3 regions of the Mesorhizobium sp. 113-3-9 genome follow, and region 1 is predicted to be linked to each of the others. Evidence: riboswitches for the same ligand, from Rfam matches in the RefSeq annotation. Region 1 holds a riboswitch; each other region holds the start of a gene.

Evidence for each region. Region 1 has a riboswitch for cobalamin ahead of MesoLj_RS26210 (DUF1636 family protein). Riboswitches for the same ligand answer to the same signal wherever they lie in the genome.
Region 2: another riboswitch for cobalamin. It lies ahead of MesoLj_RS18800 (DUF1636 family protein); the one in region 1 lies ahead of MesoLj_RS26210 (DUF1636 family protein).
Region 3: another riboswitch for cobalamin. It lies ahead of metE (5-methyltetrahydropteroyltriglutamate--homocysteine S-methyltransferase); the one in region 1 lies ahead of MesoLj_RS26210 (DUF1636 family protein).

The regions. Positions count from the first base shown of each region.
Region 1 is NZ_AP023246.1:5,342,137-5,352,443, forward strand. Features, by position in the region: gene MesoLj_RS26195 (FecCD family ABC transporter permease) at 1-991, opposite strand, end outside; gene MesoLj_RS26200 (ABC transporter substrate-binding protein) at 991-1,938, opposite strand; gene MesoLj_RS26205 (ABC transporter ATP-binding protein) at 1,984-2,772, opposite strand; gene MesoLj_RS26210 (DUF1636 family protein) at 2,769-3,167, opposite strand; cobalamin riboswitch at 3,258-3,462, opposite strand; gene MesoLj_RS26215 (AraC family transcriptional regulator) at 3,741-4,574, shown strand; gene MesoLj_RS26220 (bifunctional helix-turn-helix transcriptional regulator/GNAT family N-acetyltransferase) at 4,581-5,531, opposite strand; gene MesoLj_RS26225 (alanine racemase) at 5,865-6,998, opposite strand; gene MesoLj_RS26230 (D-arabinono-1,4-lactone oxidase) at 6,995-8,272, opposite strand; gene MesoLj_RS26235 (MFS transporter) at 8,285-9,469, opposite strand; gene MesoLj_RS26240 (TetR/AcrR family transcriptional regulator) at 9,595-10,221, shown strand; gene MesoLj_RS26245 (hypothetical protein) at 10,252-10,307, opposite strand, start outside.
Region 2 is NZ_AP023246.1:3,874,796-3,885,102, reverse strand. Features, by position in the region: gene nuoF (NADH-quinone oxidoreductase subunit NuoF) at 1-8, opposite strand, end outside; gene MesoLj_RS18835 (NADH-quinone oxidoreductase subunit E) at 19-1,299, opposite strand; gene MesoLj_RS18830 (NADH-quinone oxidoreductase subunit D) at 1,300-2,490, opposite strand; gene MesoLj_RS18825 (four helix bundle protein) at 2,557-2,883, opposite strand; gene MesoLj_RS18820 (NADH-quinone oxidoreductase subunit C) at 2,969-3,571, opposite strand; gene MesoLj_RS18815 (NuoB/complex I 20 kDa subunit family protein) at 3,576-4,157, opposite strand; gene MesoLj_RS18810 (NADH-quinone oxidoreductase subunit A) at 4,148-4,513, opposite strand; gene MesoLj_RS18805 (winged helix-turn-helix domain-containing protein) at 4,903-6,102, shown strand; cobalamin riboswitch at 6,132-6,336, shown strand; gene MesoLj_RS18800 (DUF1636 family protein) at 6,377-6,805, shown strand; gene cobW (cobalamin biosynthesis protein CobW) at 6,808-7,845, shown strand; gene MesoLj_RS18790 (cobaltochelatase subunit CobN) at 7,864-10,307, shown strand, end outside.
Region 3 is NZ_AP023246.1:6,817,822-6,828,128, reverse strand. Features, by position in the region: gene MesoLj_RS32780 (hypothetical protein) at 1-174, shown strand, start outside; gene MesoLj_RS32775 (homocysteine S-methyltransferase family protein) at 193-1,254, shown strand; gene MesoLj_RS32770 (aromatic ring-hydroxylating oxygenase subunit alpha) at 1,304-2,533, shown strand; gene metE (5-methyltetrahydropteroyltriglutamate--homocysteine S-methyltransferase) at 2,639-4,969, opposite strand; cobalamin riboswitch at 5,072-5,285, opposite strand; gene MesoLj_RS32760 (multicopper oxidase family protein) at 5,488-6,882, shown strand; gene MesoLj_RS32755 (PTS sugar transporter subunit IIB) at 6,920-7,207, opposite strand; gene MesoLj_RS32750 (PTS sugar transporter subunit IIA) at 7,229-7,690, opposite strand; gene MesoLj_RS32745 (PTS galactitol transporter subunit IIC) at 7,765-9,171, opposite strand; gene MesoLj_RS32740 (NAD(P)H-dependent oxidoreductase) at 9,511-10,307, shown strand, end outside.

The DNA of each region.
Region 1 (10,307 bases):
TGATGCCTATCGGCAGTTCCTGCGGCGGCAGCAGCGTCCGGGCGAGAAGATCGCTTGCCAGCAAGAGCACAGCCCCGAACAATGCACAGCTTGCGATCAGGCGCAGATGCAAGGGACCGGCCAGCGGCCGCGACAGATGCGGGATCATCAATCCGACAAAGCCGATGACGCCGGCGACCGAGACGAGAATTGCCGTCGAGAAGGCCGCAACGAGAAACGTCGCCCTGCGCATGCGCGCCACCGGCACGCCAAGGCTTTCGGCAGCACTTTCACCGGCCAGGAAGGCGTCCAGCCTGCGGTGGTTCCACAGCCCGTAGGCCGCGATCGTGCCGGCTCCCAAGGCGCCCAGCCAGACATTGTCCCAGCGCGCCAGTCCGAGCCCGCCCATCGTCCAGAACAGCACCGAATGGGCCGCACGCTGGTCTCCGGCAAAGACCAGATAGTTGGTCAAGGCGGTGAACAGGAAGGAGACGGCAAGGCCGGCGAGGATCAGCCGCTCCGGCCCCTGCCCCCTGACCCGTGCGACCAGCAGCAGGACGATGCAGGCGGCCAGTATGCCGCCGGTGAAGGCGGCGACCGGCAAGGTCCAGATGCCAAAACTGTCGCCGAAGACGGTGATGACGGAAACAGCGCCGGCGGCGGCCCCCGACGACAGGCCGAACAGGAAAGGATCGGCGAGACCGTTGCGGGTCACCGTCTGCAGCAAAGCACCTGTTATACCGAGGCCGGCACCGACACAGACCGCCAGGATCGTGCGCGGCAGCCTGAGATCGACGACGATCTTGCCTACCGGGCCCGACACCTGGTGTTCATGCATCCCGACGGCATGGCCAAGCGAGGCGATGACGTCGGTCAGCGGGATCAGCGTCGAACCATAGGCTATCGACAGCAGCACGAGGGCGACGACCGCCACCGTGCCCGCCACCATGGCCAGCGCGAATGCCTTGTGCCCCGAAAGCGCGCCGGATTTTTGCCCTGGGGCAAGAAGCATCAGAACGCTTCCGGATGCATCGCCTTGGCGATCTTGGCGATCGCCTCGATGTTTGCCGGTCCAGGCGTCAGTTCGGCATAGCGAAGGGCCACGAAACGCTCGTTCTTGACCGCGTCCGTCTCCTTCATCGCCGGATGCGCCTTCAGGAAATCGAGCAGTTTCCTGTAGCCGCCGCCATCCTGGTAGTCGAGCAGGATGAGGAATTGCGGATTGCGCGAGGCCACGGTTTCCCAGTCCGTGTTGCCCCAGCTGGTGTCCATGTCGGCCATGATGTTGTCACCGCCGGCGGCTGATATCATGGCGCTAGGGATGGCGAATTTTCCGGCGGTGAACGGCTTGTCCTCGCCGGAATCATAGAGGAACACGCGGGTTCCCTTGGCGTCGCCGACCTTCGCGGTGATGTCGGCGAGTTGCGCCTTCCAGCCGGCGACAAGCTTCTGCGCCTCGGTCTCCTTGCCAAAGATCTTGCCCAGCTTTTCAACATCGCCATAGAGCAGGTCCATGGAAGCCGCCGGGCGGTTCTTGTCGAGATGGACGCAGCTCTCGGTCAGCACCAGTGTCTTGATGCCATGTGGGGCGAGCGTGTCGGGCGTCACGTCGCCGCCCGGCTTCATGCCATAGTACCAGCCGGCGAAGAAGAAATCGGGCTCGACGGCGACCAGGTTCTCGAGCGTCGGGTATTTGGGCGCGAGTTCCGGGATGGAGCCCTGCTCGGCCTTGAATTCGGGGCCGACCTTGTACCATCCGGTGATGCCGGTCAGGCCGACGATCGACGGCTGCAGCTTCAGCGCGAAGGCCATCTCGGCCATGTTGAGGTCATGGATGACGGCGCGCTTGGGCGGCGCGTCGAAGGTCAGCGGCTTGCCGCAACTGTCGACGGTGACGGGGAAAGCGAAGGCGGTAGAGGCCAGCAAGGAAAAGACGAGCGACAAGGCGAGACGTTTCACGGATTTTGCTCCTTGGTTGAACAGTGTTGATGAGGGATGGTTCGATCAGGATGGCGGCACGGCGCGGTTCGGAACATCGAACACAGTCAGTTCACGGTCCTCGGTGGGGTGACGCAGGCGAAACACGTCGACGCCGAAAATCTCGCGGATCAGCTGTTGCGTCAGCGCTTCGCGCGGTGCGGCCAGCGCGTGCAGCCGGGCTTCGTTCATCACCGCGACCCTGGTTGCGAAAGGCGCCACAAGGGCCAGGTCATGCAGCACCGCGATCACCGTCATGCCGAAGCCCGCGACGAGTTCGAGAAGCTCGCCGCGAGCACGCGGGTCGAGATGGTTGGTCGGCTCGTCGAGGAACAACACTTTCGGTTGCTGTGCGATGGCGCGCGCCAGCTGGGCGCGTTGGCGCTCCCCGCCAGACAGCGAGCCAATGGTGCGGCCGAGCAACGGCAAAAGGCCGGTCCGGCGCAGGGCGTCGACGACAATGTCGCGCTCGTCGCTCCTGCGCCTCAGGCCGGCATGCGGAACACGGCCAAGTTCGACATAGTCGATCACCGCCAGCCGCGGATCCGGCTGGTCGGTCTGGCCGACGACGGCCATGTGCAAGGCCCGCTCGGCTGTCGAGATCCTGTCCAGGCGTCGCCCGCCAAGCTTCACCTCGCCCGAACTTGGCCTGAGCATGCCCGACAGCATGTGCAGCAGTGTCGTCTTGCCAGCGCCATTGGGGCCGATGATGGCGAGACGATCGCCGGTGGCGATAGAAAGGCTGACCGCATGGACCAGATTCCGGCCATTCGCCACGGCACCCAGGTCGCGCGCTTCGAGGAGTGGCATTGTCATCGGCTATCACCCGCCAGCTTGCCCGGCGCCGGGATGCGGGCCAGCGTCTTGCCGGCTAGTCGCGGCGGACGTTGGCCGGAATTGCACCAGCCGTCGGCGAGCGAGGCGTAAAGCCTGGCAAATCGCACGAGATCACCGGCGTCGGCCTCGGCATCGACGGAGCCGAAGAGATAGGTAGCCTTGCCCGGCGCCTGGAAGGCTACCGTCAGCGGCCGTGCGCAGCCCGCCATGCATTCGACGCCCTCGATCGTGAAGCCATGCGCCACGGCGGGTTCATCATGGGCCGAGAGCCGGGAGCGCAAATCGGCGCACAGGCTTTCGCCCGACCTGATGCCGGTCGGAACGTCACGGCAAAGCGTGCACACGATGATGCGGTGATCGATAGCGCCGTCCAACTTCCGTCACTTTCCAAAACTGGCGACGGAAGGATGTTGGCGAGACGGCCGACAAGACCGACGTCCACGTTTCCTCCCGGCACACCCCGTCCGGTCAACTCAGTGATGGCAGGTCTCCTGGCTCGCGGGTCGTTGCGCAATCCTGCCTTCCCAGCCTTGCCGGCCAGTGGCATTTCGGATCTTGCTCACCGCTTACAGTTGCGGGGGCAGCCACGGCTTCGACCTATTGGGTCTCACCGTGTTCCCTTTTCACCCCTCGCCTTTCGACTCGGGGACCATCACCACTCGATCGTAGTTTTCCCCCAATTGCTTCGCAACGGATTTCTCGGTGCATTGTCGATCCCGCGGCGGCGCTGAACTTACAGACGTAATGTAATTACATTACGATTTAAATCGTACCGCTCGGCTAAGTCAAGTGAGGCTTTCTGCCCGAAAGAAGACATCTAGCCAGTCTCGCTCCTGGAGATGCGGCTGGCCGCGGAGCGTTGCCGTCCGGATTGCACGGCAAGCGCAATTTCGATCAAACTGCCGCGCGCGAAGGCGGCAAGATGATCCGCTCAATGCGAGGAACCCATGAACCCGACCGAGAAAGCGCTGTGGTTTGTCGAGAGCCATCTGCCGGAGGCGATCTCGCTCGACGATGTCGCCCAAAGCAGCGGCGTGTCGCGCTTTCATGTGACGCGCGCCTTCGGCGCTGCCACCGGCCGCTCGGTCATGGGCTACATGCGCGCACGCAGGCTGACCGAGGCGGCGCGCAGGCTGGCCGGCGGAGCCCCCGACATCCTCTCGGTGGCGCTCGATGCCGGCTACAGCTCGCATGAGGCTTTCACCCGCGCCTTCCGCGACCAGTTCGGCACCACGCCCGAGATGGTGCGCGCGCAAGGCTCGACCAAGACCCTCGACCTCGTGGAGCCGATCCTGATGGACCAATCCTTTCTTTCGGCCCTCGAACCATCGCGCTTCGAGACCAGCCGGCCGTTGCTGATCGCTGGGCTCGGCGAACGCTACACCTGTGAAACCAGCGCCGCCATTCCGATGCAGTGGCAACGCTTTGGTCCCTATATCGGCAACATTCCAGGCGAGACCGGCGACGTCGCCTACGGCGTCTGCGCCAACGGCGACGATGCCGGCAATTTCGACTACGTCGCCGGTGTCGAGGTCACCGATTTTTCCGACCTTCCAAGGGAACTCAGCCGCGTGCGCATACCCGCCCAGAAATATGCGGTGTTTGCGCATCGCGAGCACATCTCGACCATCCGCCGCACCGTCAACACGATCTGGAACAAATGGCTGCCGGCCTCCGGGCACGAGATAGCGGACGCGCCGGAATTCGAACGCTACGGTCCGGAGTTCGATCCGCGCAGCGGCAATGGCGGACTAGAGATCTGGGTGCCGATCAAGGATTGACCGGCACTACAATTCCAAGTCCCAGGTCTGGCCAACCAGATCCTTGCCGAAGGAGTGGTGAGGCTCTTCCTCGGTCAGTGTGAAGCCGACCGCCTGGTAGATGTGCCGGGCGGCGGTCAGGATGTCGTTGGTCCACAAGGTCAGCGTCTTGTAGCCCTTGGCACGGGCAAAGCCGATGCATTCCTCGACCAGCCGCCTGCCGATGCCGAGGCCACGCGCCGAAGGTTCGACATAGAGCAGGCGCAGCTTCGCCACCTCGGGCGATTTGCGCACGACGAAGACCGAGCCGACGACCTCGCCATCACGCTCGGCGATCCAGCTTCGTTCCCATTTCGGGTCGAAGGATTTGACGAATGCCGCAAGGATTTCGGCAACCAGCGCCTCATAGGTTTCGTCCCAGCCATAGTCCTGCGCGTAGAGCATGCCTTGCCGGCGGATGATCCAGCCGATGTCGCCGACCTGCAGCGGCCGCAACAGATAGGGGATCCTTGGCTCGGCGCTTTCACCCAGCAGAGCCTGGACCGTCCGCATGGATTTCACCAGCCGGTCCTGCTCCGACGCAGGCAGCCGATCGAGGAGCGCCGCGACCTGGTCGTGCGAATCCTTGTTCAGCGGCGCGAAGGCATTCCTGCCCGCCAGCGTCAGCGCAATCGACGATTGCCTGGCGTCCGAAACCACCGTCGACCTGGAGATGAGGTGAAGGCGCTCGAACTTCTTCAGCAGACGGCTGACATAGCCGGCGTCGAGACCGAGGTCGCGCCCGAGGTCCGTCGCGGTCAGACCGTCGCGGTGCGCCAGTTCGTAGAGCACGCGCGCCTCGGTCAGCGAGAAGGCGCTTTTCAGCAGCCCTTCGTCGAGCAGCCCGATCTGGCGGGTGTAGAAGCGGTTGAAAGCCCGCACCGCGTCGATCAGGTCTTTGTTGGGCGCTTCGTTACCGGGCTGATGGTGAATTGTCATGGGCATCTCCTGTCCGCACAGGATTGATCATTTGGTTGACTTAGTCAATAAAATGGTTGACCCGACGCACCTCACAACTTCGTCATTCTAGGGCGGAGCAAGGAGCGAAGCGACGCGCGCAGACCCTGGAATCCATTCCGTGACGGTGGCCGAAGCGCGCCACGCCGCAGAACGGGCTTCATGGGTCTGCATTAGGCGCCAAGAATCCATTTCGTTGCATAGCGGAAGGGTAACGGCATGGATTCTAGGGTCTGCGCTCCGCTTCGCGTCGCTCCGCCCTAGAATGACGACATCGCGGGGTCGGTGCGCCAATCACGACCGCAGTGGCGCCCCTCAACCCATCGGCAACACCGGCCAACGATCAACGATCTTGCCGCCAGAAAATACCGCGATCGGCCCGAATTGCTGCAGCACAGCCTCGCTCTGCGTCGGCCTCAGAAAGGCATAATCCCCCGGCTTCACCTGCGCTGTTGCCGGCAGGCTCATGAATTGCTGGTTGGAGGAAAACCCCATCAGACCGTTTGGTTTCATGCCTTCCGGGAACACCGCTTCGGCCATCCACTTGCCGCCATAGAGATAGCAGCCTTTGCGCGGGAAGAGGCCGAGCGCCTGCAAGGCCTTCGAGAACCAGACCGGGCCTGGCAGCGCCGCATCGGCCGCCTTGAGGATCGGGGTGGCGATGAAGGCGGCCGGCTGGAATCCGTTGAGCCCCGGCTTGTCGAAATCGCTGGGCAGGACGAAAGCCGAGCCGATCGAGACTTCGTTGGCAACGCCCGCGCCATGCAGCAGCGCCGTCTTCGAGCCGCCGATGTTGAGGATGCGGCGCTGATCCGGTTCGAGTGCCACGACGAAATCTGCCGCCAGCGCCGAGGCTTTCATCAACGCCTTGGCAGCACCGCCAAACAGCCCGGGGATTTCCGGCGCATGCGCCTCATAGGCCATGATGCCTTCGCAACACAGGCCCTTCGGCACCGTCAGCGCCTTGATCTCGGCCGGGCGGGCAAACCCGCCGCGATGCAGGCCGACATCGACCTCGAAGGCGATACGCAGTTCGATAGCGAGCTCGGCGGCCAGAGCGCCATATTCCGCCAGTCTTTCGTCGCTGTCGACCAGCCAGCAGACACGCGACCAGTCGGCGTCGCCCTTCACCAGCACCGCTCTTGCCGCGCTGACCGGCATTGGTTTGCCGTATAGCAGATCCGCATGCGGGAACGCCTTCAGCACCGCCGCGCTGATCGGCGGATGGAAAGTCATGAAGCGATCGCTTCCAAGCGTCTTGCCGATATGCGAAAGCAGCGGCAGGCAAGCGAGCGACTTGTCGACCAGCCGCACGGCAAGGCTGGGATCAAGCCTGTCCTTCACCAGGGCGATGTTGCTGTCCAGCCGGTCGCGGTCCAGCACCAGACAGGGCTGGAAGATACCGGCCTGCTTCAGCGCCTGCGATAGAGTGGCGAAATAGGCGCTCATGGTTCGATGCCGAACAAGCCAGCCATGTAGGGCGAGACGAAACGGTTTCGCGGATCGATGTCGCGGCGCACCGCCATGGCATCGTCCCAGCGCGGATAGAGCTTCTTGAAGTCCGCCGCCTTCAGGCTGTGCATCTTGCCCCAATGCGGCCTGCCGCCATATCTGCGAAAGACCGGCTCGGCCGCCTGCATGAACGGCAACGGATCGTTCGCCGCATCGTGGTGGATGGCGATCGAACAGGTCGGCCTGTTGTAGAAGGGCGAGAGCCAGAACTGATCGGCCGCGACGCTGCGCACCTCCATTGGGAAATAGACTTCGGGAAAGCGCTTTTCGGTCAGCTCGATGATTTCGGCCAGCGCCTTCGGTCCTTCCTCGAACGGAAGGTGATATTCCATCTCGTTGAATTTGGTCTGTCGGTCGCTGGCATAGACATTGAGCCAGTCCTGCACATAGTCCTCGGCCGGCACCTTGGCGACGGCACCCTGGATCAGCCGGCGGCGCAGTGACGGCAGCCAGGCGAGCCCGGTGCGCAGCCGGCGCAGTGTCCGCAGTCCGGCCTCGTCATTCTCGGTAGGACGCGCGGTGGTCGCCGCGTCGCTCAAGTCGCTGGCGATGAACTGCGCATGGCCGGAGAACGGGATGTAGTAGAATTCGGCCGACCGGTGCGCGCTCATCATCGTTTCGAAATCGCGCAGCATGTCGGCGATCGGCAGCACCCATTTGCGGCGGCGCAGCCTGTACGTCGCAATGTTGTTCAGCGTCACTTCGCTCATGACGCCGAAGGCACCGAGCGCGACGCCTATGGCGTGGATCGTGTCCTGATCCCCTGCCCTGGTGAAGTCGCGAACCTTGCCAAACCCGTCGACGATCTGCACCGTCTCCAATTGCGTGTGATAGGCGCCGAGCGTCGGTCCCGAGCCATGGGTCGCGGTGCCCAATGCGCCGCCGATCGCCTGGCGGTCGATGTCGCCCATATTGGGCAGGCCCTGGCCGATATCCTGCAGGATGTGCATGAGCGAACCAAGCCGCGTGCCCGCCCGCACGCGCGCCTGATGCTTTTCAGCGTCATGCGAGACCAGCCCCTCCAGTTTCTCCAGGGACAGGATGGTGCCTTGCGATTTCACCAGCGGCGTGAAGGAGTGACCGGCACCGACGACGCGGATCGGGCCGGGTGCGGTGCGAATGAGATCACCTACTTCACCGGCATCGGCGGGGCTGGCGATCAGCCGCGGCTCGGCCGTGACATAGCCCGACCAGTTGCTCCAGCTGGACATATTACCCCCCGGTCAGGCAACGGCGCGGCGGTGCCGCGAGACGAGGACGAACAGGCCGAGCAGCAGCACACTGGCCAAGGCACTGCCGACAGCGAATTCCGGAACCGGGCGAAAATCCTTGCCGTCAATGAGCAGCGACGCCGCGACCGGCCCGACCGCCAGGCCAAGGAGCTGCGCGGCCGGCACCAAGAGCACGGCCGTGCGGGTCTCGTCCGCCGTGATCGTCAGCCGGATCTGATAGGGCACGATGAACAGGAGAATAAAACCCATGACCAGGGCGGCGACCCAGAACGTGGTAAGGCCGGGTCCGCTGGCGAGGATGAGCGAGGCGACAAGTGCGACGGTGCCAATTCCGGCTATGGCAAGGCGATAGTCGATGCGCGCCTCGAACACAGTCGCGGTCATCGCGCCCAGAACCTGCATCGCCAGGCTGGCCGATACGATCAGGCCAACGGTGCGGCCGTCGATGCCGAATTGGGCGCCAAGCGGCTCCAGAAAGGCCCAGATCGAGCCAAAGAACATGAAGTAGCAGAAGATGCACAACAACGCCGTGATCGAAGGAACCGTGAGCACATTGGCCAGATCCTCGTCCTTGGGCAGATCAGCGTAGGCGGCGGGGACAGTGAAGGCGACCCCCAGCGACAGGATGCAGACGACCGCCAGAACCAGGAAGCCGCCGGCCGACCCGGCCGCTGGAATGACATAGAGCGCCAGCAGCAGGGCCAGAGGGCACTGCGCCAGCGTCTGCATGGTGACGAAATAACCGCCGATGCGCTCGGCCCGGCGCGAGCGGGCGATCAGTTCGGTGGCGACCGCGACAAGGCCGCCTTCGGCAAGGCCGGCCACGGAGCGGGCCGCCATCAACATGTTGGCGCCGGCGGCATAGGCAGTCCAGACATTCGCCAGTGCCAGCAGGAGCAGGAGGGCCGCACTTTTCCAGCGCATGTTGCGGGCCGAGAGCAGCGTCGCGATGATCGCCGAACCGATCGCGATGGCGATCAGCTCGGCGGTGGCGACCAGTGCCAGTTCATCGCCGCTGACATGGCCCTCAGTATAAAGGGCGCCGAGCAAAACCGGCTGCATACCGAGAATGAGCAGACCGACCGATCCGATCCACAGGGCGGAGGCAAGCTGGCCGCCGGTCGGGTTGCCGACCAGCCAGTCGCCGCTTCCGGTATGCGAGTCACCAGATGTCAAAGGCGCCTCCCAACATCCTTGCCGCACGGCAGAAAAGCTGACAATCTGTCAGCATTTTCAGGACCTGATACTTGATCATATTTCTTGTCAACCAGAATTTGGCAGTTCGAGCGAAAGACCGGTGCATGACACAAGCAAGGCGAACAGCGACCGAACCGAGGCGCATGCCGAAGCAGGAGCGCAGCCGCGAGCGCATCGACGCCATCCTGTCGACGACCATGAAGCTGATCGGCGAGAAGGGCATCGACGCCGTCACCATGAAGGAGGTCGGCATGCTGGCGGGCGGGCCGATCGCCACCGTCTATCACTACTTCCCCAACAAGTCGGCGATCCTGGCGATGCTCTATGAGCGGTTTTCGGAGGTCAGCCGCGCGCGACTGACTGATATCATCGCCGATGTCCGCGAAGCCAAGGACGTCATCGTCGCGGCCGACCGGCTGCTTGACGATTACCTCAGCCGCGTCGCCGGCGATCCGGCCATCCAGGATCTGCAGAACGCCATCCAGGCCGACAAGGCGCTCAAGAATCTCGACATCGCCGAAACCCGGCACCAGGCCAGGATGTTCTGCGACCACGTCATCGGCCTGATCGAGCCGCCGAAGCACGAGCAGTTCGAACGCATCGTTCTGCTGATCTTCCAGCTCGCCGGCGGCGTGGTGCGCCTGGCACTCGCGGAGGGCGAAGCGGAAAGCCGCCGCACCATCGAGGATTACCGGTCGATCATCCACACCCAGTTACGGCTGTTTCTTTAGACGGAGCGTCGGCCTCAGCCGCTTGTTAGCCTATCTTGCCTGACGGATGAGGCCTTCGAAGCCGTCGGCCAGATCGGCGGCGCCGG
Region 2 (10,307 bases), 1.5 Mb from region 1:
TGAAGCATTTTTCGTCCCTCAGACCGGCTTCTTGCCGAAAACGCGGATGTATTCGGCGACGCCGCCCTTGGCGAGCGCCTTGGCCTGCTTGACCCAGTCGTCGCGGTCGATGCGGCCGTGGAAGGAAAGATAGCCGTCCACCCACTCGCGCTCCGCCTTCTTCCACGACGCGACCTGCGCGAAGGTGAAGATGCCCAGCGTATGCAGGATGCCCTCGATCTTCGGGCCGACGCCGGAGATCAGCTTGAGATCGTCGACCGCGGCCGGCCTGTCGATACCGGCCGGACGGTTCTTGTCGTCCAGCGACGGTTTCGCCGGCTTGGCCGCTGGCGCCTTGGCTTCCGGCGCCTTGAAGGCTGCGGCCGGCTCGGCCTTGGCCTTGGGCCCATTGCGCTGCTTGGCAACCTGCTCGACTTCGGGCGCTGCCTTGTTGGCGTTGGCGGCCGAATGCAGCGGCGCCGAAACGCTCGCCGCCTTCTCCGCCGCAGGCGCCACCTTGGTCGCCGAAGGCGTCTTCAAGGCCGGGCTGGTTTCGGGCGCGTCGGTCTTCGGCTTGCTGGCATTGGACGGCGCGACGGGCGCGGCGGCGGGTGCCGGAACAGGCTCGGCAATGATCGCATCGGGTGCCGCCTTGGCAGCCTTTGCGGCCTCCCTCGCCTCCCTGTCACGAGTCGACTTGAGGATCGCCTTTTCGCTCTTCAGCGTTGTCAGACCGGAAGCCGGCTCCGAGCCGGTGCGGCCATTCTGCGGCCCGGGCGCCACCGAAGCGCCCTTGCCCGCATCGTAAAGATCGATGATTTCGGCCAGCCGTTCCGGTGTCAGATCCTCGAACGTGTCCTTGAAGATCATCACCATCGGTGCGTTGACGCAAGCGCCGAGGCACTCGACCTCTTCCCACGACAAGGTGCCCTGGTCGTTGGTATGGAACTGGTCGTGATGGATCCGGGAGCGGCAGACATCCATCAGCGCTTCCGAGCCGCGCAGCATGCAGGGCGTGGTGCCGCAGACCTGGATATGCGCACGCGTGCCGACCGGATTGAGCTGGTACTGCGTGTAGAAGGTCGCGACCTCGAGCCCGCGGATGCGGGGCATGTCGAGCATGTCCGAGATCGTCTCGATCGCCGCCTTGGTGACCCAGCCTTCCTGCTCCTGCGCTATCATCAGCAGGGGAATGATCGCCGACTGCTCACGGCCCTTCGGGTACTTCTTGATCCATTGCTTCGCAGCTGCCGCGTTCGCCTTGTTGAAGGCGAAGGACGCGGGCTGGACGCTGGCTTCTGCGAGACGGCGGACTGACATTTAGCGATCGACCTCACCAAACACGATGTCGAGGGAGCCGAGAACGGCGGTGACGTCGGCCAGCATGTGGCCGCGGCAGAGGAAATCCATGGCCTGCAAATGCGCGAAGCCGGGCGCGCGCAGCTTGCAGCGATAAGGCTTGTTGGAGCCGTCGGAGACCAGATAGACGCCGAACTCGCCCTTCGGCGCCTCGACGGCCGCGTAGACCTCGCCGGCCGGAACGCGATAGCCCTCGGTGTAGAGCTTGAAGTGGTGGATCAGCGCTTCCATCGAGCGCTTCATTGCCGCGCGCTTGGGCGGCACGACCTTGCCGTCGAGATTCGACACCGGTCCGGTGCTTTCCTTGCCGAGCAAGAGATCGACGCACTGGCGCATGATACGGGCCGACTGGCGCATTTCTTCCATGCGCACGAGATAACGGTCGTAGCAGTCGCCGTTCTTGCCGATCGGAATGTCGAAGTCCATTTCCGAATAGCATTCGTAGGGCTGCGACTTGCGCAGGTCCCATGCCGCGCCCGAACCACGCACCATGACGCCCGAAAAGCCCCAGGCCCAGGCATCGGCCAGCGAAACAATGCCGATATCGACATTGCGCTGCTTGAAGATGCGGTTGCCGGTCAGCAACTTGTCGAGATCATCGATCGACTTCAGGAACGGGTCGATCCACTTGCCGATGTCCTCGACCAGCTGACGCGGCAGGTCCTGATGGACGCCGCCGGGGCGGAAATAGGCGGCATGCATGCGCGAGCCGGAGGCGCGCTCATAGAACACCATCAGCTTTTCGCGCTCGACGAAACCCCACAGCGGCGGCGTCAGCGCGCCGACGTCCATGGCCTGCGTCGTCACATTGAGGATGTGCGACATGATGCGGCCGATTTCGCAATAGAGCACGCGGATCAGCTGGCCGCGCTTCGGCACCTCGATGCCGAGCAGGCGCTCGGCGGCAAGAGCGAATGCATGTTCCTGGTTCATCGGCGCGCAATAATCGAGCCGGTCGAGATAGGGCACAGCCTGCAGATAGGTCTTGGCCTCGATCAGCTTCTCCGTGCCGCGATGCAAGAGCCCGATATGCGGATCGACGCGATCGACGACTTCGCCGTCCAGCTCGAGAACCAACCTCAAAACACCATGCGCCGCAGGGTGTTGAGGTCCAAAATTGATGTTGAAATTGCGGACGGAGGTCTCAGCCATTGTGGCGCCTCTGGCGAAGAGTCAGTAGTGAGTAGTGAGTAGTGATCATCAATCTCAATGCCTGCTTCATTCCGCCTGCTTGGCCTGCACCGTTCGGATAAGAGATCTCATCATTTTTCCAATCTCTTCGCATCGCAGCAGCAGCTCAGTCTCATTGTCTTTTCGCAGCAAGCCAACCCGGCATGCCAGCAGTGTGTGCGTTTCCAGTTCCTTCAACGAGCCTTGCGCCACGCGCAAAAATTGAATGAACGACCCTCTGTTTTCCCGACCGTATCCCTCTGCGATGTTCGCCGCGATCGAAACTGCTGATCGGCGCATCTGAGAGGTCATGCCGTAAATCTCATCCCTCGGAAACTCTTTGGTGAAGCGGTAACAATCTTCGGCGAGCGTCATCGCCGATTGCCACACCTTCAAGTCGCGATAAGATTCGATCCGTTGCTCCAATTCTTTCCCTACTGACTACTCACTACTTCCCTACTCACTGTTTCGCTTTTTCGTCCCCGGGCAGCACGTAATCCGTGCCTTCCCAAGGGGAAAGAAAATCGAAATTGCGGAATTCCTGCTTCAATTCCACAGGCTCGTAGATGACCCGCTTGGCTTCGTCGTCGTAACGCACCTCGACAAAGCCGGTCAGCGGGAAATCCTTGCGCAGCGGATGGCCTTCGAAACCGTAATCGGTCAACAGGCGGCGCAGGTCGGGATGGCCCGAGAACAGCACGCCATAGAGATCGTAGGTCTCCCGTTCGAACCAGTCGGCGCCCGGATAGACGCCGGTGATCGATGGCACCATCGTCTCCTCGTCGGCCTGCACCTTGACGCGGATGCGCACATTCTGCTTCGGCGACAACAGGTGGTAGACGACGTCGAAGCGCTTGGCCCGCGACGGATAATCGGCCCCACAGACATCGATGATCGAGATGAACTGGCAGCGCGCATCGTCGCGCAGGAAGGTCACCACTTCGATGAGGTCGCGCGGCTCGACATGGATGGTGAGCTCGCCATAGGCGAGCACCGCGTCGTTGACGCGACCGATCAGCTTTTCGCCGAGATAGGTCGACAGTTCGCTCAGGGATGCGGCCATGGATTTACCGTTCGATCGTGCCGGTGCGGCGGATTTTCTTCTGCAGGAGAAGAATGCCGTAGAGCAAAGCTTCGGCGCTCGGCGGGCAGCCGGGCACATAGATGTCGACAGGCACGACGCGGTCGCAGCCGCGCACCACCGAATAGGAATAGTGGTAGTAGCCGCCGCCATTGGCGCAGGAGCCCATCGAGATGACGTAGCGAGGCTCCGGCATCTGGTCGTAGACCTTGCGCAGCGCCGGCGCCATCTTGTTGGTCAGCGTGCCGGCGACGATCATGATGTCGGACTGGCGCGGAGACGCGCGCGGCGCGACGCCGAACCGTTCCGAGTCGTAGCGCGGCATCGAGGTGTGGATCATCTCGACCGCGCAGCACGCCAGACCAAAGGTCATGAACATCAGCGAGCCCGAGCGCGCCCAGGTGATCAGCGCCTCGGTCGAGGTGACCAGAAAGCCCTTGTCGGCAAGCTCATTGTTGATTTCGAGGAAGAAGGGATCGTCCTCCCCCACCGGCCTGCCGGTATTGGGATCGATAATGCCCTTCGGCTTCGGCGCGACGATGGTGCCTGAACTGTCGTTCAATCCCATTCCAGCGCTCCTTTTTTCCATTCATAGGCAAAGCCGATGGTCAGCACTGCCAAAAACACCATCATCGACCAGAAGCCGAGCATGCCGATCTTCGAGAAGGACACGGCCCAGGGGAACAGGAAGGCCACTTCCAGGTCGAAGATGATGAACAGGATCGACACCAGGTAGAAACGGATGTCGAATTTCATGCGGGCATCGTCGAACGAGTTGAAACCGCACTCGTAGGCGGAAAGCTTTTCGGGATCGGGATTGCGGTAGGCCACCAGGAACGGGGCGGCCAGCAGCGCCAGGCCGACGACCAGTGCCACGCCTATGAACAGGACGATAGGCAGGTACGAACTGAGGAGTGCGTTCATGCAGCGGCTTTCCGTTGGCGCCAATCCACTTTGATTACAGCACCGGACCTTAATGCGGAAGCGTGACAGTTTAACCGCTGAACCGTTTTAAGGGGCCTATGCTGCAACGCGGCGAGGGTTAGCGCAGCACTTCCAGCGAAGCAAGTCAAACCTTGTTCAAAACGCCGACCTGGACGGCATATCCGGAGAAACTGGTCCGATCCGCTCCTGTTTGATTTCCTTCGCTTTTTACTCCACTTTTCTCTCCTGACATGGTTGCCGCCAAAACCCTGCTAGCATGGGTTGGAATCACCACGCAGGTTCCGCAAAAGTGGACCCCGGTTTTGCGACAAGAACCTGCCCAGACAAAGACGCGACCCACAGCCGAAGCCCCTCAGAGTGATCCCTGCATGAAGGAAAAAATCTCGCTTGCCGCCGCCCGCCGCATTGCACTCGCCGCTCAAGGGTTTCTCGATCCGCGCCCAAATGGCACACCTGACCGCCGCCATTTCGCCCGTGTGCTCTCCCGCACCGGCCTGCTGCAGATCGATTCCGTCAGTGCGGTGGTGCGTGCTCATTATATGCCGCTCTATTCGCGCCTGGGTCCCTACCCGCTCACGCTGCTCGACAATGCCGCCGTGACGCGCAAGCGCACTGTCTTCGAATACTGGGCGCACGAGGCCTCGTTCCTGCCGGTCGAGACCTACCCGCTGATGCGCTGGCGCATGCAGCGAGCCGAGCAAGGCGATGAAATGTATCTGGGACTGGCCAAATGGGGCCGCGAACACGCCGCCTATATAGAAGACATCTACCGCGCGGTCGTCGAGCGCGGCCCGATCGCCGCTTCGGCGCTCGAAGGCCAGAAAGGTTCGGGCGGCTGGTGGGGCTGGAGCCATGCCAAGCACGCCTTCGAATGGCTGTTCTGGGCCGGGCGCATCACCACGGCGCACCGCCGCGGCTTCGAGCGCTTCTACGATCTGCCGGAGCGCGTGCTGCCCCAGGCGATCCTCGACCTGCCGGTGCCCCCGGCCGAGGACGCGCACCGCGAATTGCTGCGCATCTCGGCCCGCGCCCATGGCGTGGCGACATCAGGAGACCTGCGCGACTATTTCCGGCTGTCGCCGGCCGACATGAAGGGTCGGCTGGAGGAACTGGTCGAGTCGGGCGAATTGCTGCCGGTACGCGTCGAAGGCTGGGACAAGCCGGCCTACCTTCACAAGGACGCGCGCCTGCCCCGGAAAATCGAGGCGCGTGCTTTGCTGGCGCCCTTCGATCCGGTCGTCTTCGAGCGCTCGCGCTCGGAGCGGCTGTTCGATTTCCACTACCGCATCGAGATCTACACGCCGGCTGAAAAGCGCCAATACGGCTATTACGTCCTCCCCTTCCTGCTCGGCGATCGGATCGTCGCGCGTGTCGACCTCAAGGCGGACCGGCCGGCCAGCGTCCTGCGCGTCCATGCCGCCTACCCCGAGCCCGGCGCGCCGCCTGAAACCGCCGCGCAGCTCTTCGAGGAATTGAAGCAGATGCAGGGCTGGCTTGGCCTTGAACGCATGGACGTGACTCCGGCAGGCGATCTGGGTCCGGCGCTGGCCGACATCGCCGTGTCGTAAGCCCGCGTTGACACCGCTGCCTGCAAAAGCCTAAATCCGGTCCAGACGGTCCCCTGCCCGCAACGGCAGGGGCTAAGAGGGAATGCGGTGCGAGGTGAAAAATCTCAAATCCGCGGCTGTCCCCGCAACTGTAAGCGAAGAGCCAAGGCCGAAAGCCACTGGGAATTCCCGGGAAGGCGGCACCCAAGGCGATGACCCGCGAGCCAGGAGACCTGCCGTCTGCGACAAGAGAATCCGATCGCCCGGCGGGTTTCCGGGCAAGGAGCCCGGCTTTTTGGACCAGAACGGCAGTTTTTCGGCTGGCACAGCGGACAATTCGTCCGCCGACAGCGAAGCCTTGGCCGGCGTCACGGTCATCGTCTGCGCCTCCTGTCGCGACGAGACCGGTTCCGACGCCCATCCCCGCGCCGGCGAACTGTTGGCGGAGGACACGCGCCGCGCCGCAGCCGATGACAACATCCGCGTCCGCACGGTGGAATGTCTCGGCAACTGCAAGCGCCGGCTGAGCGCTGCGATCCTGCGCGATGGCTGCTGGAGCTATGTGTTCGGCGACCTGACCGCGGCCAGCGGCGCCGACCTCGTCACCGGCGCCAAACTCTTCGCCACCTCGACCGACGGCCTCATCCCGTGGCGCGGCCGCCCCGATTCCCTCAAGCGCGGCCTTGTTGCCCGCATCCCTCCCCTCGACATGCTGAAGGACTGATCATGAGCGCTTCCGTATCCCGCGTCCCCTGCACCGTCGTCACCGGCTTCCTCGGCGCCGGCAAGACGACGCTGGTCCGCCATCTCCTGGAAAACGCCGGCGGCAAGCGTATTGCCATCATCGTCAACGAGTTCGGCGACATCGGCATTGACGGCGAGATTTTGAAGGGTTGCGGCATCGACACCTGCCCGGAGGAGAACATCGTTGAACTCGCCAATGGCTGCATCTGCTGCACCGTGGCCGACGATTTCGTGCCGGCGCTCGACCAGATCCTGTCGTTGACGCCGAAGGTCGACCACATCCTGATCGAAACCTCGGGCCTCGCTCTGCCCAAGCCGCTGGTCCAGGCGTTCCAATGGCCGAGCGTGAAGAGCCGCGTCACCGTCGATGGCGTGATCGCCGTGGTCGACGGTCCGGCATTGGCAGAAGGCCGCGTCGCCAACGACATGGACGCCCTGCAGGCGCAGCGCGCCGGGGATGAGAGCCTCGACCATGACGACCCGGTCGAGGAAGTGTTCGAGGACCAGATCGCCTGCGCGGACCTGATCATCCTCTCGAAGAGCGACCTGATGGACGCCGCCGGCTCGGCCCGCGCCAATGCCATCGTCAACGAACATTCCGCCCGCGCCGTGAAGATCGTGCCGACCTCGCATGGCAAGGTCGATCCCTCGGTGCTGCTCGGCCTCGGTCTCGCCGTCGAGGACGATATCGAGAACCGCAAATCCCATCATGACGGCGCGTTCGACCATGAGCATGACGACTTCGACACCTTCATCGTCGACATCCCCTCGATCGCCAATCCGGACGAGCTGGCAAAGCGCGTTGCCACCGCCGCCGAACAAGAAAACGTGCTGCGCGTGAAAGGCTTCGTCGAGGTCGGCGGCAAGCCGATGCGGCTCCTGCTGCAGGCCGTCGGACCGCGCGTCAATCACTACTATGACCGCGCCTGGACCGCCGAGGATGATCGCCGCTCGCGCCTGGTCGTCATCGGCCTCAAGGGGCTGAACCGCCCGGCAATCGAGCGTATACTCGCCGGCTGATTTCAGACACGGGCCGCGATGCATATCCTCACCACGACCTCCGCCTCGCTCGACGATCTCGCCGAGCCGGTCGATCTGCGGCAGACGCCGGCGGATATCGTGGCCCTGTCCTTCACCGACAGCGATCTCGCCGGACTGGCGGCCGCGTGGAAGGCGGATGCCGGCCGCCTGCCCTCGATGCGGCTGGCGGCGCTGCGCGACCTACGCCATCCCATGTCCGTCGACCTCTGGATCGACAGCGTCGCCCGCCACGCCAAAATCGTCCTGGTCCGCATCCTCGGCGGCTACGACTGGTGGCGCTATGGCTGCGACCAGCTGGCCTCGATCGCCCGCGAGCGCGGCATAAAACTGGCGCTGCTTCCCGGTGAAAGCCACGACGAGGATCTCAGGCTGATCGAAGCCTCGACGCTGCCGCGCCAGGAATTGGACGCGCTGCTCGGCTATTTCCGCGAAGGCGGCCCGGCCAATATGAGCGCGCTGGTACAGCGCCTTGCGGGTTTGGCCGGACAGGACGCGGCCGTTGTTGAGCCGATGGCGGTGCCAAAGGCCGGGTACTATCAGCCTGGAGTGGGGGTTGTAGAGAAGCTAGACCTTTTGGAGGTCGACGATCCTTCGCCCCCCCCTCTGTCCTGCCGGACATCTCCCCCTCAAGGGGGGAGATCAGCCGTCGCCGGCCTCGGCGCTTTTTCTTCCCCGACGAAAAAAGAGCCATCTGCAACGTCTGTGATTGGCGAGGCCGTCAACGACAGAGCAATCTCCCCCCTTGAGGGGGAGATGTCCGGCAGGACAGAGAGGGGGGCGACGGAACTCGACGCTGGGAACCTCAGCGCCCCCACCATCCCAATCCTCTTCTACCGCTCGATGCTGCTCGCCGCCGATGTCGCGCCGATTGATGCCCTTTTTGAAGCACTGCGCCAACGCGGCATGCTCCCAGTCCCCATCTTCGTCTCCAGCCTGAAAGAGCCGGCGTCACTCGCCTTTGTGGAAACCGCGTTCGCCGCGCTGAAACCCGCCGCCATCATCACCGCGACCGCCTTCGCCTCCGGTGCCGAACCCGGCGTCGAAACCCTGTTCGACCGTGCCGGCGTGCCCGTCTTCCAGGTCATCGTCGCCACCACACGCCGCGACGTCTGGGAAAACAACCAGCGCGGCCTGGCGCCCGCCGACCTCGCCATGCATGTCGTGCTGCCAGAACTGGACGGCCGCATCCTCGCCGGCGCCATTTCCTTCAAGGGCGAAAGCGATGTCGATCCGGCACTTGGCCATCGCGCCTTCGCCAACCGGCCGGAGCCGGATCGCGTAGTTCAGGTGGCGGATCGCGTGGCGGCCTTCATCAAGCTGCAGGGGGCACCACGCGCCGAGCGCAAGCTTGTCATCCTGATTCCGGACTATCCAAGCGCACCGGGCCGAACCGGCTATGCCGTCGGCCTCGATGTACCGTCCAGCGTGCTGGCAATGCTGCATGACCTGAAGGAGCAGGGTTATGCGGTTGAGGGGATTCCGCAAACGCCGCGTGGGTTACTGGATTTGCTGGAGCGGAGTGCCGACGGGCTGGGGCTGGAGGAGTACCTTACCTTCTCGAAGGAATTGCCGGTTGAGGCTATGACTGCCGTTGAGGCGGCGTGGGGGAAGGCCAAAGAGATAGCTTTGCGCGAGGCGCCCCCCTCTGTCCTGCCGGACATCTCCCCCACAGGGGGGGAGATTGGCAGTTTCGTCGCTGGCACCCTTCCTGCAACGTTCGAGATTGGCGAAAGCGCGGATGACAGCTCAATCTCCCCCCTCGTGGGGGAGATGTCCGGCAGGACAGAGGGGGGCGCCTCGCGCCAACCTTCACTATCAAGCAGAAAACACTTCCCCTTCCGCGCCGCGACCTTCGGCAACATCACCGTAGCCCTCGCCCCCGACCGTGGCCGCTCCGCCGACCGCCGCGCCGACTACCACGATCCAACCTTGCCTCCGCGCCACGCCCTGATCGCGTTTGGCCTGTGGCTGCGCAAATCCCTCGGCATCCATGCGCTCATCCATGTCGGCGCGCACGGCACGCTGGAATGGTTGCCGGGCAAGACGGTTGCACTCTCGCAAAGCTGCTTTCCCGAGATCGTCACCGGTCCCTTGCCCGTCATCTATCCCTTCATCGTCTCCAACCCAGGCGAAGCGGCGCAGGCCAAGCGGCGCGTCGCCGCCGTCACGCTTGGCCATCTGCCGCCGCCGCTGGCCGGCGCGGGACTGGACGAAGACCAGCACAAACTCGAACGCCTAGTTGACGAATATGCCCAGGCGGACGGCCTCGACCGTCGCCGCCGCGACCGCCTGGCAAAACTGATCGTCGAGACGGCGCAAAAAACCGGCCTTGCCTCGGAAGCCGGTGTCGCCAGGACCGACGCGCCCGACGAGGCGCTACGCCGCATCGACGCCTGGCTCTGCGACCTCAAGGACTTCGCCATCAAGGACGGGTTGCATAT
Region 3 (10,307 bases), 1.5 Mb from region 1:
TCCGACTGGCTGCTGTCGGTGCCGCATGACGCCGATCTGGAGGCCGCGGCCTTGAAAAAGATCGCGCTGATCGACCGCTGCGGCCATCTGCATCCGGACGTCTTGCGGCTGCGCACCTTGCTTGCCGTCGTCGCCGGAACCAGCGCGTGGCCGTCGCGCGTCCGCAATCTCTAAGTGCCGAGGAAAGAAATCATGTCTGCAAAATCTACTCTCACGGCCAAGCGCGGCCTGCTCGAACGTCTCGACGCCGGCGCCGTCATCTGTGCCGAAGGCTATCTGTTCGAACTCGAACGTCGCGGCTATCTGCAGGCCGGCCCGTTCGTACCGGAAGTGGTTCTCGAACATCCGGACGCGGTGACACGTCTGCATGAGGATTTCGTCCATGCCGGCTCGGAGGTTGTCGAAGCCTTCACCTATTACGCCCACCGCCAGAAGCTGAGGGTGATCGGCCGTGAGGATATTCTGGAAAAGATCAACCGTCAGGCGTTGCGCATAGCCAAGGATGTCGCCGACCGCAATGATTGCCTGATGGCTGGCAACATCTGCAACACCAATGCCTATGAGGCTGACGACAGGAAGACCCACGATGCCGTGCGCGCCATGTTCGAGGAGCAGATCGGCTGGGCGGTGGAGGAGGGGGCCGACTTCCTCATCGCCGAGACCATCGACTGGTGCGGCGAGGCCGAGATCGCGCTCGACGTGATGAAGAAAACCGGCCTGCCGACCGTGGTCACGCTCTCCGTCCACCGTGAGGAAAAGATGTTCGACGGCGTCTCGGTCGTCGATGCCTGCAAGCGGCTGGAGGCGGCGGGCGCCGACGTCGTTGGACTGAACTGCCAGCGCGGGCCGAAGACGCTGATGCCGGTGGTGCGCAAAGTGCGCGACGCCATCTCATGCCATGTCGCCGCACTGCCGGTGCCCTACCGCACGACTGACGCGGAACCGACCTTCCAGTCGCTGACCGACCGCGCCTGTTCCTGCATTCCCGGCAACCGGCCGTTCCCGACCGCGCTCGACCCGTTCACCTGCAATCGCTACGAATGCGCCGAATTCGCACGGGAAGCCTTTGATCTCGGGGTCCGTTATATCGGGCTTTGCTGCGGCGCGGCCCCGCATCACATCCGTGCCGTGGCCGAAGCGCTTGGCCGCAGCGTACCCGGCAGTCGCTATTCGCCCGACATGTCCAGGCACGCCTTCTTCGGCAGCGATGCGGCGATCCCAGACGCCTACAAGGGCCGGCGCCTCGAGATCTGACACGCACCAGGCCACCACAGACATCCAAATCGCCAGACAGGATTGGGTTATGAACGTGCATCCTCTCCAGCAAACCCATGCCGACGGCGATACGATCGATCGGCTGGTGGCCGCGCACCGGCCGGGCCACGGCCTGATGCGTGCGTTCTACCATGATCGGGCGATCTTCGAGCGCGACATGGAACGCGTCTTTCGCCGCCACTGGCATTGCCTCGCGCATTCCAGCGTCATTCCAAACCCCGGCGATTTCGAGCTGTTCAAACTCGGCGATGAAGCAATCATCCTGACCCGTGGCATGGATGGCGCCATCCATGCCATGCTCAACGTCTGCCGTCATCGCGGCGCCGAGGTCTGCACCAGGCAGAAGGGCAATGCGAAAGCCTTCGTCTGCCCCTATCACGCCTGGACCTATTCCAGTGACGGTTCGCTGCGCGTCGCCCGCCTGATGCCGAAGGATTTCGACCGCGCCGCGCATGGATTGAAGAGGCTGCATGTCCGCCTCGCCGAAGGTCTGGTGTTCATTTCCTTCGCCGAGACGCCGCTCGACTTCGATCCGGTCGAACAGTCGCTGCGCACCAGCTGCGGCCAGTATGGCTGGGCCGATGCCAGGGTGGCGCATCGCGAGACCTATCAGGTTGACGCCAACTGGAAGCTCGCCGTCGAGAACTATGTCGAGTGCTATCATTGCGGTCCGGCGCATCCGGAATATTCGCAGACGCATACTCTGGAAAAACCGGCGGAGATGATCGAACAGCTCAACGCCGCGATGGAGCAACGAACCCGCGCGCTCGGTATCGAGATCGGCAGCGGCGACCGCTGGCGGAATTCGGCCGCCGGACAGGAAGCCATCCACACTTTCCGCTACGCGCTCTACGATGGTGTTTCGAGCGGCAGCCAGGACGGCTCGCCGGTGGCACCGCTGATGGGCCGCTTCACCGATTACGATGGTGGCGTCACCTCCATCCATCTCGGCGGCACGAGCTTCCTCGTCTGCTACCCCGACCACGGCATGATCTACCGCTTCATTCCGAAGACGGCTGATACCTGCGAGATGGAACTCATCTGGCTGGTGCGCGGTGACGCGGTCGAGGGCCAGGATTACGATCTGGAGAAGCTGACCTGGCTGTGGAAGGTCACCACCGACGAGGACAAGAAAATCATCGAACACACCGCGCGCGGCGTGCGATCGCACTATTTCGTACCCGGACCGATCGCGCCGATGGAGTACAATGAGCTGCGCTATATCGGCTGGTATCTCGAGGAGATCAGCCGACCCTGAGCCAGGGCAATTTCCAGGAAAAGTGTGAGGGCTTTCCCTTGGGAATTGCGTCAAGACAATGAGATAGCGGAGCCGCCATCGGATGCGCTGGCGGCTCCACCCCGATCAGGCCGCGGCTCTGAGCTGTCTTGCCGCCTCCACCATGTTGACCAGTGCCGGACGGACCTCGTCCCATCCGCGGGTCTTCAGGCCGCAATCCGGATTGATCCAGAGTTGCCCGTCGGCAAGGCGTTGCCGGGCCAGCGTCATCAGATCGATCATTTCGCCGACCGCCGGAACGCGCGGCGAGTGGATGTCGTAGACGCCCGGGCCGATCTCATTTGGATATTTGTGGGTCCGGAAAGCGTCGAGAAGCTCCATCTTCGACCGCGACGTCTCGATCGAGATGACGTCGGCGTCCATCGCGCTGATCGCATCGAGGATGTCGTTGAACTCGGAATAGCACATATGAGTGTGGATCTGCGTGCCGTCTCCAACGCCTGACGATGCCAGGAGGAAGCACTCGACCGCCCAGTCGAGATAGGTCTGCCAGTCGGACTTGCGCAGCGGCAGCCCTTCGCGCAGGGCGGCTTCGTCGATCTGGATCATTGCCGCGCCCGCCGCCTCCAGGTCCACCACTTCGTCGCGGATGGCGAGCGCGATCTGGCGGCAGGCCACGCTGCGTGGGATGTCGTCGCGCACGAAGGACCAGTTGAGGATCGTCACCGGCCCGGTGAGCATGCCCTTGACCGGCCTGTCCGTAAGTGACTGCGCATAGTGCCACCACGAGACCGTCATCGGACGTGGCCGCGACACGTCGCCGAAGATGATCGGCGGCCGGACATAGCGCGAGCCATAGCTCTGCACCCAGGCATGTTTGGTGAAGGCAAAGCCGGCGAGTTGTTCGCCGAAATACTGCACCATGTCGTTGCGCTCGAACTCGCCGTGAACCAGCACGTCGAGGCCGATCTCTTCCTGCCAGCGGATCGCCGTCTCGGTTTCCTTCTTCAGGAAGGCCTCGTAATCGATATAGCTCAACTCGCCCTTGGCATGAGCGGAGCGCGCCTTGCGCACTTGCGGGGTCTGCGGAAACGAGCCGATCGTGGTCGTCGGAAAGTTCGGCAGGCCAAGTTTTCGTGCCTGCAACTCGCGCCGCTCGGCGAACGCGCCCTGCCGGCGCCGCATCGGCTCCGTGACAGCCAGCAGCCGGCCTTCCACCAGCGGATCATGCACCTTGAGCGATGTGGCGCGGGACTGGACGGCCTCGGCCGATGCCTGCAACTCCTTCGCAACCGCGCTCTTGCCTTCGACAAGCGCCTCCGCGAGCAGCGTCAGCTCGTCCATCTTCTGGACCGAGAAAGACAGCCAGGATTTGAGGTCCGCATCGAGCGTGGTCTCCAGCTCCAGATCGATCGGGACATGCAGAAGCGAACAGGAGGGCGCGATCTCGATGCGGTCGAGCGGCCAGCCGGCAACGACCGGGCGGATGCGGTCGAGAATGGCGGGCAGGTCGGCCCGCCAGACGTTGCGGCCGTCGATCAATCCGAGCGAAAGGACCTGGTCCTTTCGCGACAGGCGGGCAACGGGTTCCAACTGCTCCGGCGCCCGCACAAGGTCGATGTGCAGGCCGGCGACAGGCAAGGCCAGCGCCGTTTCCTGATTGTCGCCCAACGCGCCGAAATAGGTTGCCAGCATGATGTCGAGATCGGGAGCCGCCGCCGCGAACGTCTGATATGCCAGTTCGAGACCGATGCGTTCGGCAGCATCGAGGTCGAGCACGAGGCAGGGCTCGTCGATCTGCACCCAGCGGGCACCGGCCTGCGACAATTGCTTGAGAAGCTCGGCGTAAACCGGGAGCAGCCTTGGCAGCAACGCTATCGGGTCGAAAGTGCTGCCGCGCGCTTTGGCCAGCTTGAGAAAGGTGACCGGGCCGAGGATCACCGGGCGCGTACGGATGCCGAGGGCTGCGGCCTCGCGAAACTCGCTGAGCGGCTTGGTCGAACGGAGTTCGAACGTCTGGTCGGCGGATAGTTCGGGAACCATGTAGTGGTAGTTCGTGTCGAACCACTTCGTCATCTCAAGCGCGGCAACGCCGTGGGCGTGACCGCCATGGGCGCAAGCTTCATGGTCGTTGCCCTGATCGCCGCGCGCCATTGCGAAATAGACGTCGAGCGGAACCTCGCCTCCGTTCCAGCCATAGGCTTTCGGAATCGCGCCGACCATGATGGCCGTGTCGAGCACATGATCGTAGAGCGAGAAATCGTTCGAGGGGATTTTCGTGATGCCACGATCGCGCTGTTCGATCCAGTTGGCCTCGCGCAAGCGCTTGGCGGTTTGGAGCAGGTCTTCGGCCGAGCTCTTGCCCGACCAGTAGCTTTCCAACGCGGCCTTGAGCTCGCGATGCCGGCCGATGCGTGGAACACCGAGCGTGGCGGTCGGGACTGAGAAAGTAGACATTGCATACCCCATAAGGTTGGGGGCATGGGTCAAGCGGATGCATGCAGAACCAGCAGCGAAGGCCGCGGCCTGCAGGCTACCACCGGGACACCCCGCCCGTGGACGTTTCAGTTCGTCGGGGCAGGTCTCCTGGCTCACGGGTCGTCGCTTCTGTCCGTCTTCCCAGGCATTTGCCTAGTGACATCCTGGACAGCGGCTCGCCGCTCACAGTTGCGGGGGCAGCTCCGGCATCGCCATGGCACGGGCCATGCTCACCGGATTCCCTCTTAGCTCCGACCTCGATCAGGACCGGAGAACCACGACGCCACCATGTTCCACCAACACAGGCTTCATGTCAAGAAAGATATAAAGAGATGTTTATATCTTTACGTGTTTGTGACGCTATGATCGCTGGCGAATGCCACCAACATCGCCATGGTAATGGCGAGATGCGGTGTGCCAATATCGGCATTTGCACTGGTGGCTGGCCTGTGATCCAAGGCGACGATAAATCCCACGCTTTGCAGTTGGAGCGCTGAATGACCGGATTGACACGCCGCGGGCTCTTGAAAATGGCAGCCGTTGCTGGCGCCGGCGGGGTCGGGCTCTCGGCCATTGGCAGGCTCGGCAGCTGGGCCGCCGCCAGTCCTGAACCGGTGGTGCTGCAGACGGCGAAAATCCAGGCCAGCCTGATGGACGTCGGCCCGACCAACAATGTGCTGACCTATGGCAGCGCCGGAATGCCGCCGGTGCTGAGGATGAAGAAAGGCGAACCGTTCGCCGCGCGCCTGGTCAACGCCATCGACGATCCGACGACCATCCATTGGCATGGCATTCGTCTGCCCAACAAGATGGATGGCGTGCCTTTCCTGGTGCAGCCCTATGTCTACACCGGCGATCATTTCGACTACGCCTTCGCCCCGCCCGACGCCGGCACATTCTGGTATCACCCGCATTGCAACACGCTGGAGCAGATGGGCCACGGCCTGACCGGCGTGATCGTGGTCGAGAATCCGAATGATCCGAAATTCGACGCCGAGTTCGTCCTCAATCTGCGCGACTGGCGTCTTGGCGACGACGGCCAGTTCATCGATCAGTTCCGGCCGCGCGATGCCGCCAGGACCGGCACCTACGGCACGGTGCGCACCGCCAACTGGCTCGACCAGCCGCAATATGACGCGCCGGCCGGCGGGCTGGTGCGCCTGCGGGTTGCGATATCAGACGTTACCCGCATCTACGCCTTTCGGGTCGACGGCGCCGAGGCGATCGTGATGGCGCTGGACGGCAATCCGGTGCCGCAGCGTTTTTCGCCCGATGCCTTGCTGCTGGGGCCGGGCCAGCGCATGGAACTCGCCATCCGCATGCCGGACGAGGAGGGCGCGGTCGTCAGCCTGCGAGACGTCAGGGGCACCAAGCCAAAAATCCTGGCTAGCCTGCACGCGACGGGTAGTTCGCTCAAGCGGGATGTTCGCGATCTTCCACCGCTGGAAGCAAATCCGGTGGCGGAAGTCGATCTCACCGCCGCCCAGCATATTTCGTTGGCACTCAGCGCCACGGCGGAAAACGTCCCGAGCGACGGCATCTGCGGTTCGCTCGGCTACTCCTTCTGGGCCATCAACAAGGTGCCGTGGCCAGGCGATACATCCGATCCGACCGCGCCGCTGGCCGAGCTGAAGCTCGGCAAGAGCTATGTCATCGACATGGAGAACCTGACGCCGCAGTCGCATCCGATGCACCTGCATGGCATGAGCTTCAAGGTGCTGTCGTCCTCGACACGCCAAGTGCAGCCGCTGATTTCCGACACCTATCTCATCCAGCCCAACGAGAAGGTTCAACTCGGCTTTGTCGCCGACAATCCGGGCGACTGGCTGCTGCACTGCCACATCATCGAGCACCAGAAATCGGGCATGACGAGCTACGTCAGGGTGGCCTGAAGCCGAGCACCGTCGCCGGAGCCGCGTCGTCGGTGATCTACTTGCGCAGCTGCGCCTCGATCTCGTCGAGCACCTTGTCCTTGCCGATGCCGGTGAGGAAGGCGAGGCCCTTGATAACCGGCTTGGTCACCGAAGCCGAGATCGGGGTGGTGGCGACAATGAAGTCGACGCTGTCGGCCAGCCCCGGCACTTCGGTGGCTTTTGCCTGTTGCGCGTTGAAGGTCAGGCCGCGCTGCTTCATGGCCTCGGTGACGGCGACATTGACCGCCGTCGATGTCGCGATGCCCGTGCCGCAGGCAAAGAGAATAGTTTTCTGTCTGGACATCTCTTGCTTCTCCTTGGGTTATCAGCCGAGCACGGCACGTACGTCGTCAAGCGTCCTGGCGGACCTCAAGCCGTCCAATGCCTCTGGATTCTGGATGGTGGCCATGACGGACTGCAGCGCTTCAATCTGCTTGTCCTTGTCATTGATGGCAAGCAGGAAGACGAAGCCGACCGGCAGCTTCTCGTCGGGATCTTCCATGTTGGCGAACATCACCGGCTTTCTCAGCGTGCCCATCGCGATGCCGGGCTTCAGCACATGCTCGGGATCGGTATGCGGCACCGCGACATTGTCGGCGCGTTCCAGCGGCAGTCCCGTCGGGATGGTCATTTCGCGGCGCACGACCGCGTCGGCATAGGAGCTTTTGACATAGCCAAGGCTCTCGAGCCGGCCGGCCAGGACGCGGATGATCTCCTCGTTGGTCGAGGCATCCGATCCGAGCACGACCGCTTCGGGATCCAGAAGCTGCATGAGGCTGTCGGACATGTTCTGCTCCGTCTATAAAAGTCGTGCGCCCGAGGAGGGCGCACGACCGTTTCAAATTCAAGGCGCGATGGCGCTTAGGCGGTGCCTTCGGCCCGCTCGTCCTCGGCGCCCGCTGCTCGTTCCCAGCCGAGCGGGTTGCGGCGGTAGAGGATGAACAGCGCGGCGATGACGACTGCGATCAGGATGATGCCGAGCAGCCCAAGTCCCTGGATCGCTTCGATGATCACATAGGGAACCCAGAGGAAGCCGTCGACCACCGAGGTGATCTGCAGCGCATCCGCCGGCAGTTTGAAGCCCGATGCGACGGCCGCGCTGGTGAACAGCGGCGCCAGCGCGTTGGCGACGTAGAAGCCGATGGCCAGCGTCACCGTGCCGATCACCACCATGCGGAACACATTGCCTTTGACCAGAGGCGCGGTCATGGCGACGATGAACGGGATGACCGCGAGGTCGGCGAACAGGATGACGCGGTTGCCCGGCAGGATCACCGACAGGATGATCGCGATCGGCACCAGGATCAGCGACGACGAGATCGCGGCCGGATGTCCGATCAGGATGGCCGAGTCGAGGCCGACGAGCAGCTCGCGGTCGCCAGTGCGCTTGCGCACGAACTCCTGCGCCGCGTCGGACACCGGAAGCAGGCCTTCCATCAGGATCTTCACCATGCGCGGCAGGAGCAGCATTACGGCCGCCAGTGTCATGCCGGTGCCCAGCACTTTGGCCAGCACCGTGCCGAGATCGCCCGCGTTATAGAAGGCGATGGCGCCGAGCACGAGGCCGATGATCAGGCCGAGCACAACCGGTTCGCCGAACACGCCGAAGCGGCGCTCGATGGTCTCGGTGTTGATGTTGATGCGGTTGATGCCGGGAATGCGGTCCATGATCCAGTTCAGGATGATGGCGATCGGCAGGATCTGCGCCGAGGCGAGATGCGGCACCGAAATGCCGGGCACGCCGTAGAATTGCTGCACCGCGCGCGCCGACCAGTCGGCGAACAGCAGCGACAGGGCCGCGACCAGGGCTGCGATCGCAATGCCGTAGGCCAGATTGTTGGTGGCGGCGACGACGAGCGAGCCGACAAAGGCGAAGTGCCAGAAATTCCAGACGTCGACATTGAGCGTGCGCGTCATGCGCGTCAGCAACAGCACGATATTGACCAGGATGCCGACCGGAATGACCCACAGGCCGACCGATGAGCCGAAGGCGATCGCCGCCGCCGAGGGCCAGCCGACATCGATGATGTCGCGATGGATGCCGGTGTTGGTGACGATGGCCTTGGCGACGTCGCCGATCGACGTGAACATCAGCCCAAGCACAAGGTTGATACCGATGAAGGCGACGCCGATGGTGACGGCGGCACGGAAGGCCTTGCTGACCTTGGCACCCAAGACCACGGCTATGATGAAAATGACGATCGGCAGCAGGATTGTCGCACCGAGCGTGTCGATGGCCCCCTTCAGGCCAGCGAGAACTGTATCCATTCTTCCTCCCCTGGAGCGCGAGCCTACGCCTCGCAATGCTCCTTGATCTCATCCACGCCTTTGCCGCCAGTCTGGCGCAAAGGCACTCCCCAGATTGCCCGCGGCGAATGCCCGTCGACCTATCGGCTCGATGAACATTTGCCTTTGTCAGCAAACGAATGTTTTATTTAGACTGTTCACAACAATGTCAATTGGCAACCCTTTGGGCCAATCGGTCCGGGGAAGGTGCCTTTTTCGGGCATTTTGGGCTCGGAATCGCGGCTTGCGAGCGGTTTCATTGGCACACGCGACCGGTCCCTGCTAATCCGGCCGCAAATCAAGAAGCTGTGGACATCCTGCATGACCAATGTCGCCTTGACCGGCCTTGCCCGCGATCTCGCCCATCGTGCCGATGAGGGCCGCCCGGTGCGCATCGGCGTCATCGGTTCGGGCGAAATGGGCACAGATCTGGTCACGCAAGCCATGCTGATGCCGGGCATTTCGGTCTGCGCCGTCTCCACGCGGCGGCCCCACACCGCGCGCGAAGCCATTCGCATCGCCTATGGCGATGAAGCGATGGCGGTCGAAGCCGACACCGCGTCGAAAGTCACCGGTGCCATCGAGAGCGGCAGGATCGCCATCACCTCCAACGAGATGCTGGTCACCAATCCGCTTATCGACGTCGTCATCGATGCCACCGGCAAGCCGGGCGTCGCCGCCGATTTCGACCTGATGGCGATGGAGCATGGCAAGCATCTGGTGATGATGAATGTCGAGGCCGACGTCACCATCGGCTGTTATCTGAAGCAGCAGGCCGACCGGCTTGGCGTGGTCTATTCGGTCGGCGCCGGCGACGAGCCGTCGAGTTGCATGGAGCTGATCGAGTTTGCTTCCGCGCTCGGCCTGACCATCGTCTCGGCCGGCAAGGGCAAGAACAACCCGCTCAATCGTGACGCCGTGCCCGACGATTATCGCGAGGAAGCGATCCGCCGCAACATGAACCCGCGCATGCTGGTCGAGTTCGTCGACGGTTCCAAGACCATGGTCGAGATGTGCGCCATCGCCAACGCCACCGGCCTGGTGCCCGACGTGCCCGGCATGCATGGCCCGAAGGCCGACCGTGACGACCTCGTCAGGGTGCTTATCCCGCGCGAGGA